3 regions of the Virgibacillus kimchii genome follow, and region 1 is predicted to be linked to each of the others. Evidence: riboswitches for the same ligand, from Rfam matches in the RefSeq annotation. Region 1 holds a riboswitch; each other region holds the start of a gene.
What was found. A riboswitch is a leader RNA that binds a small molecule or an ion and turns the genes downstream of it on or off. The one in region 1 is predicted to bind thiamine pyrophosphate.

Region 1 (4,256 bases):
TGATTTTACCTGGAAACATTTTTCTCAGTTCTGTAACCGGGTGATCATCCTGTCCAACATGTATACCATCTGCTTCCAATGTCTGAACGAGTTCCACATCATCATTTACGATAAATGGAATGCTGTATTCCCGGCAAATGTCACGAAGATCCTTACCCAATTCCAGTTTTTCCCTGCCGGTCAAAGCACCATCTCCTTTTTCCCGGAACTGATATGCGGTGATACCGGCTTCTCCTGCTTCTTTTAAAACGTCTCTTGGATCTCTGCTGCAATCCCCGCTTCCCATTATGAAGTATTTTCTCAGCGCTTTTCGTACATTATATTGCATACGATCATCCCTTCTTTAGATGCATTAAATGTGTCTGACGGCCTACTATTTGTTTCCGGATTCTATTTCCTCTTCAGATCGGACAGCCCAGTGATTTGTCGGGCCATTACCATTGCCCAGGTTGAAGGAATGTTTGATGGCTGCCGTAACAAATTTCTTTGATTTTTGAACAGCTTCCTGCAGTGACACTCCCTGGCTTAAATAGGCAGTAATTGCAGCTGAATAGGTACAGCCGGTACCATGCGTGTTTTTTGTATCAATTCTCTTTGCGGTGAAAACGGAAAGTTCTGTTCCGTCATACAGAAAATCCGTCGCTTCACCATCCAGGTGACCGCCTTTCACTAATGCTGCTCCTGCCCCAAATTCTTCAACAAGTTTTACTGCAGCATTTTTCATATCATCTCTTGATTGAATTTTGTCTCCTGTCAGAAACTCTGCTTCCGGAATATTAGGTGTTACAAGGGCAGTTAGCGGGACTAAATGGTCGCGCAAGTAATCCCGTGCGTTTTCGAGTATGAGCGCATCCCCACTCGTTGCCACCATAACCGGATCCATGACGTATGGCGCGCTCATACCGGAAATTTTGGCCTTCATCATTTTCATCATGTCTATGTTGGCGATCATTCCGGTTTTGAATGCATCAACAGGCATGTCGGAAAACACGGAATCCAGCTGCTTCCCGATCATGGAAATAGGCAGGTGATACACATCCTGAACACCTGTTGTATTTTGAGCGACGACGGATGTAATTACCGACATCCCGTAGCTTTGCAGTTCCTGAAATGTTTTTAAATCAGCCTGAATTCCCGCACCGCCGGTTGGATCTGTGCCGGCAATCGTCAGGGCACTATGGACTTTTTTCAAGTTTTTTCCTCCTCAATATCTATTTATTTAACAGACTTATACGCTTAGCAGGTTTGTCTGTTTCACTTTTGCGATAATAAACCAGCCAATAAGCGCGCCGGTGACACTGCTTACAAGAAATGAAGGTATAAAGGCAAAAGCACCAGCAGCACTTCCCATCAGTATTTGTGCAATCGGCACGGCAAATAAAGCACCGATTATGCCGCTTCCAATGGCCTCACCGCCGGCAGCAAAACCGAGTTTTTCGGTTTTTTTGTAAAGATAGCCTGCGACCAGCGCTCCCACCATACCACCGGGGAATGCCAGTAATGTACCAAGGCCAAGCATATTTCTTAATAAGCCGATCATAAAAGCAATGCCAACAGCAGGCCACGGTCCGAGAGTCACGGCAGCCATCACATTGACAGCATGCTGCACGGGATAGGCCCTGGCTACACCGGCAGGAAACCATATTAACTGGGCACCCAATGTTCCAATGGCAACAAATACAGCCATGGTCGTTAATAGTCTTGTTCGGTTCAAATTAATACCTCCCTTTAAATGAGGTTCCAGGTACAGGTGAGTTTCTAAGACTCTGGCGGAAAGGGAAGAGGCAGCCTGGTGAAAGCTGCAGGGCAGAAAGTGGATGAGTTAGCGGGTCAGTTGTCGTGATTTGCTGACAGCATGAATAAAACAAAGCCGGATCCAAATTAGCGGACCCGGCTTTATATGCTGAGAATAGTATAGTCTTTGTCATCTGACTACTTCCCTCCGCTGGCATTAACCAGATCAGGTCCATAAGAGTTGGAAAGCCTCACTTTCCTCTCAGCCCGTATTTTGGGCACCTCCAGTAGTGTGAAACTATTGATTTGTCGATCATAGAATAACATATTTTGATCAGGTTGTCATGAAAACAGGTATTCTGCGTGTATCCTGTTGGGATTGATTCGCGAAAATTAAGACACGTGGCGAATAGCCTTCATAATTTGTCCCATAAATGTCTGCGTGGTAGCGCAGATGAATTTGTTTTTTCGGTAAATAAAGCCGATTTCCCGTTGTGGTGTTGGGTTAATTAATTTCACCTTTGTAATTCGGGGGTTGTTCAGGGAGTCAAGGTAAGGTTCAGGCAAAATCGTTACCCCTACCCCCTCGGAAACCATCTGGATTAAAGATTCCAGTGTTGTCATTTCCAGGATTGGCTTCAATGTGAAACCAAGCTCCTTACAATATGAGTCAATCAACTGTCTCAGGTAATAACTTTCAGGAAGCAGAATAGTTGATGTACTTTCGAGCGTTTTCATATCCATCTCCCATTGAGAAGCCAGCGGGTGATCGGAAGAAACGGCAAGAGAGAGTTCTTCCGTAAATAACGGTGTTGAATCAAATTCTTTCTCTTCCACAGGTAAAAAGGCGATCCCCAGATCCAACTCATTTTCAATCAGTGATTTTTTGATGTCTTCTGTTTTCAATCCATGGACAGAAAGCTTTACATTTGGATATAATCGCTTGAATTCAATGATGGCCGGAGGGAGCAGGTAATTCACACAGGAAAGGAGGGAGCCGATCACCAATTTACCGCGCTGCAATTCATTTAAGTCACGGAGTGCCGCCTCTGCCTGTTCGACTTCAAAAAAGATGGACTGCGTATAGTACAGTAAAATTTTCCCGGCTTCCGTCAGTAAAATTCTTTTGCCGATCCGGTCAAATAAAGGAATACCCACTTCATCCTCCAGCCGTTTAATCTGTTCGCTCAATGTAGGCTGGGAGATATTTAATTTCTCCGCCGCCCTGGTAAAATGCAACTCTTTGCAGACAATCATGAAATACTCCAACTGCCTTAATTCCAAATATATCTCCTCCTTTCGATTGATAGGTGTTGCCTCTATTCTGAAGGAGATAATAGGTATGGGCAATGAAAATGTTTTTTTACGGTTACGGCGAGAAGAGTGGATATAATAGATGGAAAGATTGAAGGGGTGGGTGGCGTGGAGAGGAAGCCGTCATAGAAGTCTAATTAATGCTCGTTTAACCATGAAGGCAGGAATCGTGAGAGTAGAGGTCAGGCTATTTATGATAGAGTTGCCCTCGTGTACACGTTCGGTCGTTTCTTTCTCTGACCATGAATGATAGAACCGATCTCAAGTACACGCTCGGCGTAAATCCTGCCGACCATGTATGATAGAATCGCTCTCAAGTACACGCTCGGCGTAAATCCTCCCGACCATGAATGATAGAACTGATCTCAAGTACACGCTCGGCGTAAATCCTGCCGACCATGTATGATAGAATCGCTCTCAAGTACACGCTCGGCGTAAATCCTGCCGACCATGTATGATAGAATCGCTCTCAAGTACATGCTCAGTCGTGAATTCTTCCGATCATGTATGATAGAACCGATCTCAAGTACACGCTCGGCGTAAATCTCACCGACCACGTATGATAGAACCGATCTCAAGTACACGCTCGATCGTAAATTTTCCCGACCATGTATGATAGAACTGATCTCAAGTACACGCTCGGCGTAAATCCTCCCGACCATGTATGATAGAGTCGCTCTCAAGTACACGCTCAGTCGTGAATTCTTCCGATCATGTATGATAGAACCGATCTCAAGTACACGCTCGGCGTAAATCTCACCGACCATGTATGATAGAATCGCCCTCAAGTACACGCTCGATCGTAAATTTTCCCGACCATGAATGATAGAACTGATCTCAAGTACACGCTCGGCGTAAATCCTCCCGACCATGTATGATAGAATCGCTCTCAAGTACACGCTCGGCGTAAATCTCACCAACCATGTATGATAGAACGCCCTCAAGTACACGCTCGGCGTAAATCCTCCCAACCATGTATGATAGAACCGATCTCAAGTAACCGCTCGACCCTCAGCTATGTGCACGGCTGTATTTCCCTCCGGCCTGGGCTTCTTTCATAAAGGAATAAAAATAATGTTATCGAATGAAATCCGTAATTGGTTTACTGGATTTTTAGGTGAAATATGAAGATGACCAGATTTATATAAATCCTTGAACCTGGGACTGCGCGTGAATCCTCGTCCCATCGAAAAGATCTGGGACTGCGC
Region 2 (4,256 bases), 370 kb from region 1:
GGTGTTGCATCAGGTGAAATTGTTCCATCAGCCTTGTTGCAGCTTCTTCCTGTTTTTCCTCCGCATACCCGTTCAGTTTCATTCCATATGTCAGTTCGTCGATGACGGTATCAGTAATAAACTGATGTTCCGGATTCTGAAAAACATACCCTATTCTCTTTCTCAAATCTTTCTGGTTCCATTGCTGCAATTCTTTGTCAAAAAATAAAATCCTGCCTTTTTTACAAGAAAGCAATCCTGCCATTTGTTGCAGAAGTGTAGATTTCCCAGCACCATTCTCCCCTGCAATGGATACAAATTCACCACGGTTTATTTCCAAATTGACGTTTTGAAGAACGGTGTCTCTTTTCCTTTTAAACGTAAGGTTTTTGACGGATAAAATCTCTTCAGATGTTGGGAGGGCAGGGCGGACCCGAAAATTCTTGTTGTCGGACATATAGCACTTTGGAAGGAACATCCCTTCCTTTTTTAACAGTGCTGCCTGCCTGGTAAACACGGTGTGAGCAGGTCCTTCAGCAATAAGTTTTCCGCTGCTTCCTACAGCAAGCACCCTGTCTGTCATATCCAGCCAATCATCAGGCTCATGTTCAATGATGAGGAGAGTTAAACCCTTTTTTTGCTGCAGCGAGTGTAACAGGTCAATGAACTCGACTCGGGACAAAGGGTCCAGATTGGCAGTTGGTTCATCAAGAATTAAGAGTTCCGGTTCCAGCAAAAGCACGGATGCCAATGCAATTTTCTGTTTTTGTCCGCCTGAAAGCTCATGGATTTTCTTTTTTTCAAATCCTTCCATCCCGACATCCTGCAACGCTTGGGATATATGCTGTGGCATTTCCATGGAAGGGACTTTACGGTTTTCCAATGTAAATGCCAGTTCATCTTCCACTTTAATCATGCAAAATTGGCTATCAGGATCCTGAAACACGATGCCGATTTGCTGATTCAATTCTCCTTTTGGAAACTCCTGGACATGTTTACCGCGATAATAAATGTCACCGGAAGAAACTCCTTCCACTGCTTCCGGATATAACCCATTTAAACATAGGGCGAGACTGCTTTTCCCTGATCCGCTGGCACCGATAAGAAGCACTGTTTCATTTTCATACAAGGAAAAATGGATATTCTTTAATAAAGGGTCTTCCGGGTTTTCATAACTGAAAGAGAAGTCCTGCACGTCAAGGATGCGATTAAATGGCTCCTTTTTCACGTTGTTTATGCCGCTCCTTTCCTAAAGCATATCCGCGGAGCACCCCTGTTTTTGCCAGTTGGTCACTGATCCACTTCCCAAGTACACCGGCCAGCAATGCACCGCTCATCAATCTGACAATAAACATGGAAACAAGTAACCAAGGTGCCAACGCGATGTTTCCGGAAGAATACAGGTTCCAGACAAAGCTGAATACGGCAGCACCCATCCCAGCTAACACAAGGATCCGCAGTCGATAATCTTTCCATTTCGTCAGTGCAAAAGCAAGTTCCGCTCCTGCTCCCTGTATAGCTGCACCTAGGATCAGCTGAGGTCCTGCAGTCGTTCCGAGCAGCACTTGCACAATCCCGGCAATTAATTCAGAAGTAAACGCGACGCCGGGCTTTCGGATAATATAGGCAGCAATAATCGATACGATGAACCAAATACCGAATATAATCTCATATCCGAACTGACCGAGTCCAAAAGGGGCAAGCACATTTCTGAACCCTTGGCCTATCAGGTAAAATCCTAAATAGATCAGCCCAAATATTACACCTAAAGCTGACATGAGAACAATTTCTTTTAGCTTCCATTGGTTTGTCATTTGCACATATCTCCTTAAGCTTTATTGGACGGACTGTTGGCTGAAATGCTGAATGTCATGGTGACATGGGACACTTTATCCTGTACGAGATAAAAAGATTCCTGCAAAGTCCGGAAAATATCTTTTACATCCCCATCCAACCTGGTTGCATAATGAGAGGAGCTTACTTTGACGCCGCGTGATTTTGACAGATCAATCTGTTCATAGATTTTATCCATATAATCTTTTTCTCCCAACGGATAGAGGGAAAATTTACAGCCTGCTTCCTGGTTGATGGCACTTACCATGTCTTCATTTAAAGGGGTGTCTGTCTCGTCCATGTAGGCATCTGCATCGGTATCCCCCGGACATCCAATGGAAAAGGTTCCGTTCATGGCAACGTGCTCCCCGGTTGAAGCAGCATGAAGAAAGATAGCTTGTGTAATGTCGAAAACATGTACCATCTTTCCCCGGATGCAAGTGGTTACGTCATCAGTTTCCTTCCAGACTTTCGACGTATTTGTTTGCTCCAAAGCTGATAGAATAATATTTTCAAAGTCTGCGCTCATGGGGTGCAGGCTAAACTGGCACCCTGAAATTCTGCTTGTTCCGCAATAGTTTTCCATACATAATCTCCTCCTGAAAATAAAGTAAAAATAAAAAACTGCACTCCGTAGGGAATGCAGTTTGTCTGTAAAATTTCAGCTTAAAATAAATTCATACAGCAGACCGCACTTCCCCACGCTGGTATTATCCAGTTCGGGTTCCAAGGGTCAGATATCCATCTTCTCAGCCGCTAATGCAGCTCCCCCAGTGCTAAATTCAGATATGCAGTTATTTGTCTTCAGTATAAACATGAATCCTCCTGTTTGTAAAGGAAAACAGGTGAATTAACCACGGTATCCTGTTCCGGGAAGATTGCAATTTGTATAAACATCGCTATTTGGTGTTCCTCTGAAAGCTAAAAGTTATTTACACATGTTTCATTCCAATTTAAAATAATAACATAGGTTTTCCGTGTAGGAAGGGAGTGGACCGGATGCTATATGTCAATCCGGATAATTTTGTGTTAAAGCCTGCGTTGGCCACCATCCATTGTGAACCGAACTGGAAGTGGCGAAAAAGAGATCAGCCCATGCCCAACTATGACTTATTTTATGTTTGGAATGGGGAAGGCGAAGTAAAGCTGAACGGAAAAACATACCAGGTGGAAAAAGGACATTGTTTTCTGTTTAAGCCGGGTGATGAGACGGAAGCAACTCACAACCCCCAGGACCCCCTCGTGTTAACATACATCCATTTTGATATAACCGGGGAAGTACAACTCATCCCCTCCTCCCATCGCATGCTTAAAAATACGATTCGTTTTGAATCTCTATTAACCCAATACGTTCGGCTGTTCTTAGTAGAAACATATGCGGCAAAAACGGAAGGGAAGTTAATTTTAAAGCAATTAATGATTCATCTCTTAAGAGAAGAACAGGAAAAAGAAGAGAATATAGATGGTACAAGCAATAATTTAACAGAAACGATTCGCGAAACAGCCAATTTTATTCAACAGCATCCGGGAAAGCCACATACGATTGAAAGCTTAGCTGCACGCGCCAATCTTTCCCCGAGGTACTTTTCCAAAAAATTCAAGGAATTGATTGGGCATACAGTAAAATCCTATATTGTTTATTGCCGTATAAAGCGTGCAGAACATTTACTTTATTTTACCGGAATGACAGTAACGGAGGCGGCAAAAGCGCTTGGCTATAATGATCTGCATTATTTCAGCAGACAATTTAAGCAATATACAGGAAAAAACCCTTCAGAAGTAAGGTGAAAACACTGTAGCTGCAGGAAAGGTTGCCAGGGAAATTACACCCTCCCCCGGCAACTTTTTTATTTTTTTCCTTCTGTTTAAAGGAGGTGACTCGCTCGATCTTTGTAAAAAAATACAAATATTCTTCCAAAAAATCTAAATACATTTTTTCCCTCATCCATTATTATAAAAACAAGATAAATGGATCAGAGGACAGAACTTCATAAGGGTAATATTTCTGGTAATGCACGGCTAGTAATCAAGAGGAAGAAGAAATTGAAATTTGGGGGAATCAGTTTTGGTAAAAGTAGATTATATTCAACATCAGTTTTCTGAAAGAATAGGTGGAGCGCAGTTTGGCAAGAAAGACGAGATCTATAAATTTGAAAAAATAAAAAGAGCAAAGAGAAAAGCGGTGAAGGATCATCCCGGAAAGCTACTAATCGATCTTGGGGTTGGTGAACCAGATGCGATGGCGGATGAAATTGTGATTCAAAAACTGGCTGAGGAAGCAGCAAAAACAGAAAATCGCTTCTATGCCGATAACGGAGTGATGGAATTTAAGCAGGCGGCGGCAACCTATATGGAAGAAGTATTTGCAGTAAATGGCCTTGATCCTGATACGGAAATCAATCATGCCATAGGATCAAAGTCGGCTTTGGCCATGATCCCCACAG
Region 3 (4,256 bases), 850 kb from region 1:
ACAATTAACTTTTGTTCCAATCCATTTTCTTTTATCCAACGCTCCTTGTAATACGTTCTCTGGTCATTTTTGAGCTTGCGGACATCTTCTAAATTTACTTTTTTATTGCTTCCCGGTATTCGCCACCCCTTAGAATCCAGCGCCCACTCCTTCAAAAACTTCTTCAGTTTTTTGATTGACTGTGTGGTGACAAATGCGCGTTGTCCTTTCGTGTTATATATCCGATTCTTATTCGAAGATAGTCCGGCATCTGTACATACCACAAATTTCGAAAGGTTAAAGTCTTTTAGAATACGGCGTTCCAACGGTTTCAAGGTGGTTTGTTCATTTCTGTTTCCAGGTGTCATACTAAAGGCAAGTGGCAGTCCTGATCCATCCATGAATAGTCCCATTTGAACAATTGGGCTGGGCCGATTTTCTTTAGAAACCCCATATTGTTTCATACCGTCTTCTTCCTCGATTTCAAAGAAAAAATTGGTGCAGTCATAATATAAAACCTGCGTGTTTCGATCAACCACCTGGAGGCTGTTTTTATAGACCATTTCTTCAATGAAATCAGATTGTTCCGCAAGTACTTCAAGTGCCCGGTACATTTGATGCTCCTTAAAATGTGGGGGCTCAAGTAAGTCCTTCGAATGTTCAAACGTCCCCTTTTTAGAAGTGGGATGTAGAATGCGCAAATACAGAAGACGTGAAAGAATTTCATTAAGATCATATTCAAATTCATATTTCTGAGAGATTTTCTGACAGATTTGATCTAATTTTAGTTTATGATAAAGGGATTGTAAAAAAAGATAACCGGAATTAAACAACGTTTGTTTATTCAATTCTATCTGCTTGGCTGGACTGTATCTGGCAATGATTTTATAGTTACTCTCTTTTTCTTCCTGTGTTAATTTTTTGGCATATTCTTTTGCCCAGGTATAGGGATCTACACCGGGATGCTTTTCTAAAATTTCCTCATCGTTTCCTAAAGCCTCAACGACTTTTGAGGTTTTCTTTCCGTTCCGATAAACATCTTTAATAACAGAATAGGACGTTGACCCTTTGGAAACACTTTTTTTAATGCGCACACACATCTCCTCCGTACTGTGTTTATACTTTATATTATACAATAGTACGAAATAGTACGCAATTATTTAAAGCGGAATTTGACAAAAAAATATAAGCCTGCACTGGCTTATGATCACTTTTTATTTAATTTAGGTGTCAAACTCCCGGAATCAGCGCTTGAATTATGTGTAGCAGATGTCAAGGAATTTATAACTTTGGCAGGTGAAAATACGAAAGCTTAAAGTCAGTTAGATCTTACGCACATGAAACATTGAAGTTTACTATTGTCTGGTATACAATGGTATAAAGTGAAAAAAGCATAGATTGAAAGCCTGCAGGGGGAGCCTTTTGGCTGAGAGTGAACAAGGTATGTGTTCTTACCCTTAGAACCTGTTAGTTAATACTAGCGCAGGGATGGTGGCTTTTTTGATGGAATAAAGCAATGTGAGCGGGTTTCCCATCAGGAAGTCTTCCCCTTGGCATTGCTTTTTTTGCGTTCCAAAATAGGGGGAAGGAGTGTTAATTTGCAATCCAGAAGAGTTTTATTTTTAATTGAAGTGGCTATTTTTACAGCATTGGCATTACTTTTGGACATTTTACCATTTTTATCTTTTAAAATTTGGGCCCAGGGTGGTTCGGTCTCGTTTGCCATGATACCAATCTTTATTGTGGCGTTTCGTTGGGGGCTAAAGGGTGGCTTACTGTCCGGATTTTTACTTGGAGTATTGCAGGTTGCCACCGGAACAGCTTATATTTTGCATCCTGTGCAGGGTATTCTTGATTATGCCGTTGCATTTACTGTATTAGGATTTGCCGGCGTTTTTGCAAGAATAGTTCAGCAGGCTGTTAAAAACGGCGAAACAAAAATATATTTAACTTATATTACATTTGGTGTTTTATTGGGCAGTGTATTACGCTTCCTTGCACATTATATCGCAGGGATCGTCTTCTTTGGCTCCGCGGTGGAAGGTCAGCCGGCGTGGCTTTATTCATTAATTTATAATGCATCCTACATGCTGCCATCATTTGTTTTATGTACAGTGCTTGTGTTCTTCCTGTTCCATAAACAGCCAAGAACATTAATTAATGCAGCGTAAATCAGTCAGCCCGCTCACAAAGGGTAACCTTGAGCATACAGAGGTTACCTTTTTTATTGGAAAAGGAGAATCTCAGGAGCAGAGGTATTAACCCGGTGTAAAAGGTGAACCCGGCCATAACAGCCGGGTTCAATGATCTTACTTTATAATAAATAATCAACATCTTCATTTGTCACAATCAGTAGTACTTTGCCCTCGTCCATTTCTTCTTCGTATTGTTCTGCTTCTGCGTCGCTTAATCCCATCTCTTTAAGTTTTGTGCGCAGTTCGTCTCCTTTACTGTTAAAGAGGTTTCCGACTGCATCCCCAAAATCCATTTCTTTCATGCCGATTGTATTTGCATCTGCGTTGTCTGCAATGCGCTCGGTTCGGTCATCATCATGGGAAAGTACATAGACATTGTCTTTGTCCACGCCTCGATCTTTTAAGAGGTTTACATCTGTTGCCAGTTGTTCGTCATTTGTATATTCCTTGATAAATGGTTTCATTTTAAATACCTCCCTTTCAAGTATTCACTTTCTTCATTCCCGTATGAATATGAACTAAACATATAGTTTCGGCATAGGCTATATGACCATGGAAGGGAGGAGAGGGGAGAATGGTGGAGCTATCATTTTCTCATTGGCTATATGGTTTAGTTACATTGGGCATTATTGCCACCATGATTTTCCGTAAAGGCGTAGTGATGCCTACTTTGTTTGGGACATTTGTTGTTGCCTTGGCTTATCACGGGAATTTAGTTGACGGATTTACAGCAATATTTCAGGCAAATTTGGTTGCTGCCCAGGAACTGTTTAACATATTTCTGATCATTACCTTTATGCTTGCACTATTAAATTCTTTAAAGGATTTAGGTGCGGACAGAAAAATGATACAGCCTATCCAGAAGTTTATGACTAATGGACATATCTCCTTTTTTATACTAGTAATTGTCACGTATATAATTTCTTTGTTCTTTTGGCCAACACCGGCGGTTCCATTGATTTGTGCGCTGCTTGTACCTGCAGCAGTTCGTGCCGGGTTACCGGTTATGACAGCTGCAGTAGCTATTGCGATTGCAGGTCAGGGCATGGCACTTTCGTCTGATTATATTGTTCAGGTTGCTCCGAGCTTATCTGCAACAGCTGCAGGGATAGAAACGTCGATCGTTGCTGATAAAGCATTGATCTTATCCAGCATATCCGGTGTGATTGCCATCATGCTTGCTTATTTACTGTACAGGAAAAATATAAGGTCCAGGGATGATGAGAGAAATGAATGGGAAGTACAGAAGATGCAATCTGCTTCAGTGTCGGATAAAAAACAGGGAACCGAAAACCTGGATAGGTGGAGCAGAATATTTGCCATTCTAGTGCCAATAACACTGTTGGGTGTTGTAATTTATATGGTATATGAAAAGCTGCTGAGCGGAAGAATGAGCGGATTGGAAGGGGGAGATGGAGCTGCCTTTGTCGGCGGTGTTGCTGTAATACTGCTATTACTTTCAACCATTGCTTTTGGGAAAAAGCATGCATTGGAGTATATCAGTACCCATATTACCGATGGCTTTACTTTTGCTTTCAAAGCGATGGGACCTGTTATTCCGATTGCCGGTTTTTTCTTCCTGGGAAGTCCGGATTTTTCGGGAAGCATTTTAGGAATAGAAGAAAACGCACCGGCTTTCCTTTTTGATATTGTGCAGGCTTCCCAGGAATATATACCACAAAGTGCGTTTTTGGCAGCATTCAGTGTGTTGCTTATTGGGATTATAACCGGATTGGACGGCTCAGGATTTTCCGGTCTGCCCTTAACCGGAGCACTGTCTGCTTCATTAGCAAATGCTTCAATTGATGCCGGTACGCTTGCAGCAATTGGGCAAATGGGTTCAATATGGACCGGCGGTGGTACACTGGTAGCCTGGTCCTCATTAATTGCCATTGCCGGGTTTTGTGGTATATCAGTAATGGAGCTCGTACGCAGGAATTTTATTCCGGTTATGGCGGGTCTCGCCCTTTGCACATTATTTGCTGTATTGTTTTTATAGACTCCTGGAATAATGGTTGATGAAAGAGCATTCACGTCTTTATAAAAGCAACCAGTACTCTGTACCTGCAGTGAAAATCGACA

Region 2: it holds a riboswitch for thiamine pyrophosphate, as region 1 does, so the genes downstream of both, ACZ42C_RS16520 (YkoF family thiamine/hydroxymethylpyrimidine-binding protein) here and thiW (energy coupling factor transporter S component ThiW) in region 1, are expected to answer to the same signal.
Region 3: it holds a riboswitch for thiamine pyrophosphate, as region 1 does, so the genes downstream of both, thiT (energy-coupled thiamine transporter ThiT) here and thiW (energy coupling factor transporter S component ThiW) in region 1, are expected to answer to the same signal.

Annotation. Positions count from the first base shown of each region.
Region 1 is NZ_AP043951.1:3,783,229-3,787,484, forward strand. It holds gene thiE (thiamine phosphate synthase) at 1-328, opposite strand, end outside; gene thiD (bifunctional hydroxymethylpyrimidine kinase/phosphomethylpyrimidine kinase) at 374-1,192, opposite strand; gene thiW (energy coupling factor transporter S component ThiW) at 1,229-1,714, opposite strand; TPP riboswitch at 1,921-2,030, opposite strand; gene ACZ42C_RS18455 (LysR family transcriptional regulator) at 2,128-3,024, opposite strand.
Region 2 is NZ_AP043951.1:3,417,304-3,421,559, forward strand. It holds gene ACZ42C_RS16510 (ABC transporter ATP-binding protein) at 1-1,207, opposite strand, end outside; gene ACZ42C_RS16515 (ECF transporter S component) at 1,188-1,793, opposite strand; gene ACZ42C_RS16520 (YkoF family thiamine/hydroxymethylpyrimidine-binding protein) at 1,808-2,398, opposite strand; TPP riboswitch at 2,492-2,594, opposite strand; gene ACZ42C_RS16525 (AraC family transcriptional regulator) at 2,812-3,600, shown strand; gene ACZ42C_RS16530 (LL-diaminopimelate aminotransferase) at 3,878-4,256, shown strand, end outside.
Region 3 is NZ_AP043951.1:411,265-415,520, forward strand. It holds gene ACZ42C_RS02125 (IS1634 family transposase) at 1-1,073, opposite strand, end outside; TPP riboswitch at 1,381-1,485, shown strand; gene thiT (energy-coupled thiamine transporter ThiT) at 1,578-2,150, shown strand; gene ACZ42C_RS02135 (YflT domain-containing protein) at 2,294-2,638, opposite strand; gene ACZ42C_RS02140 (hypothetical protein) at 2,752-4,173, shown strand.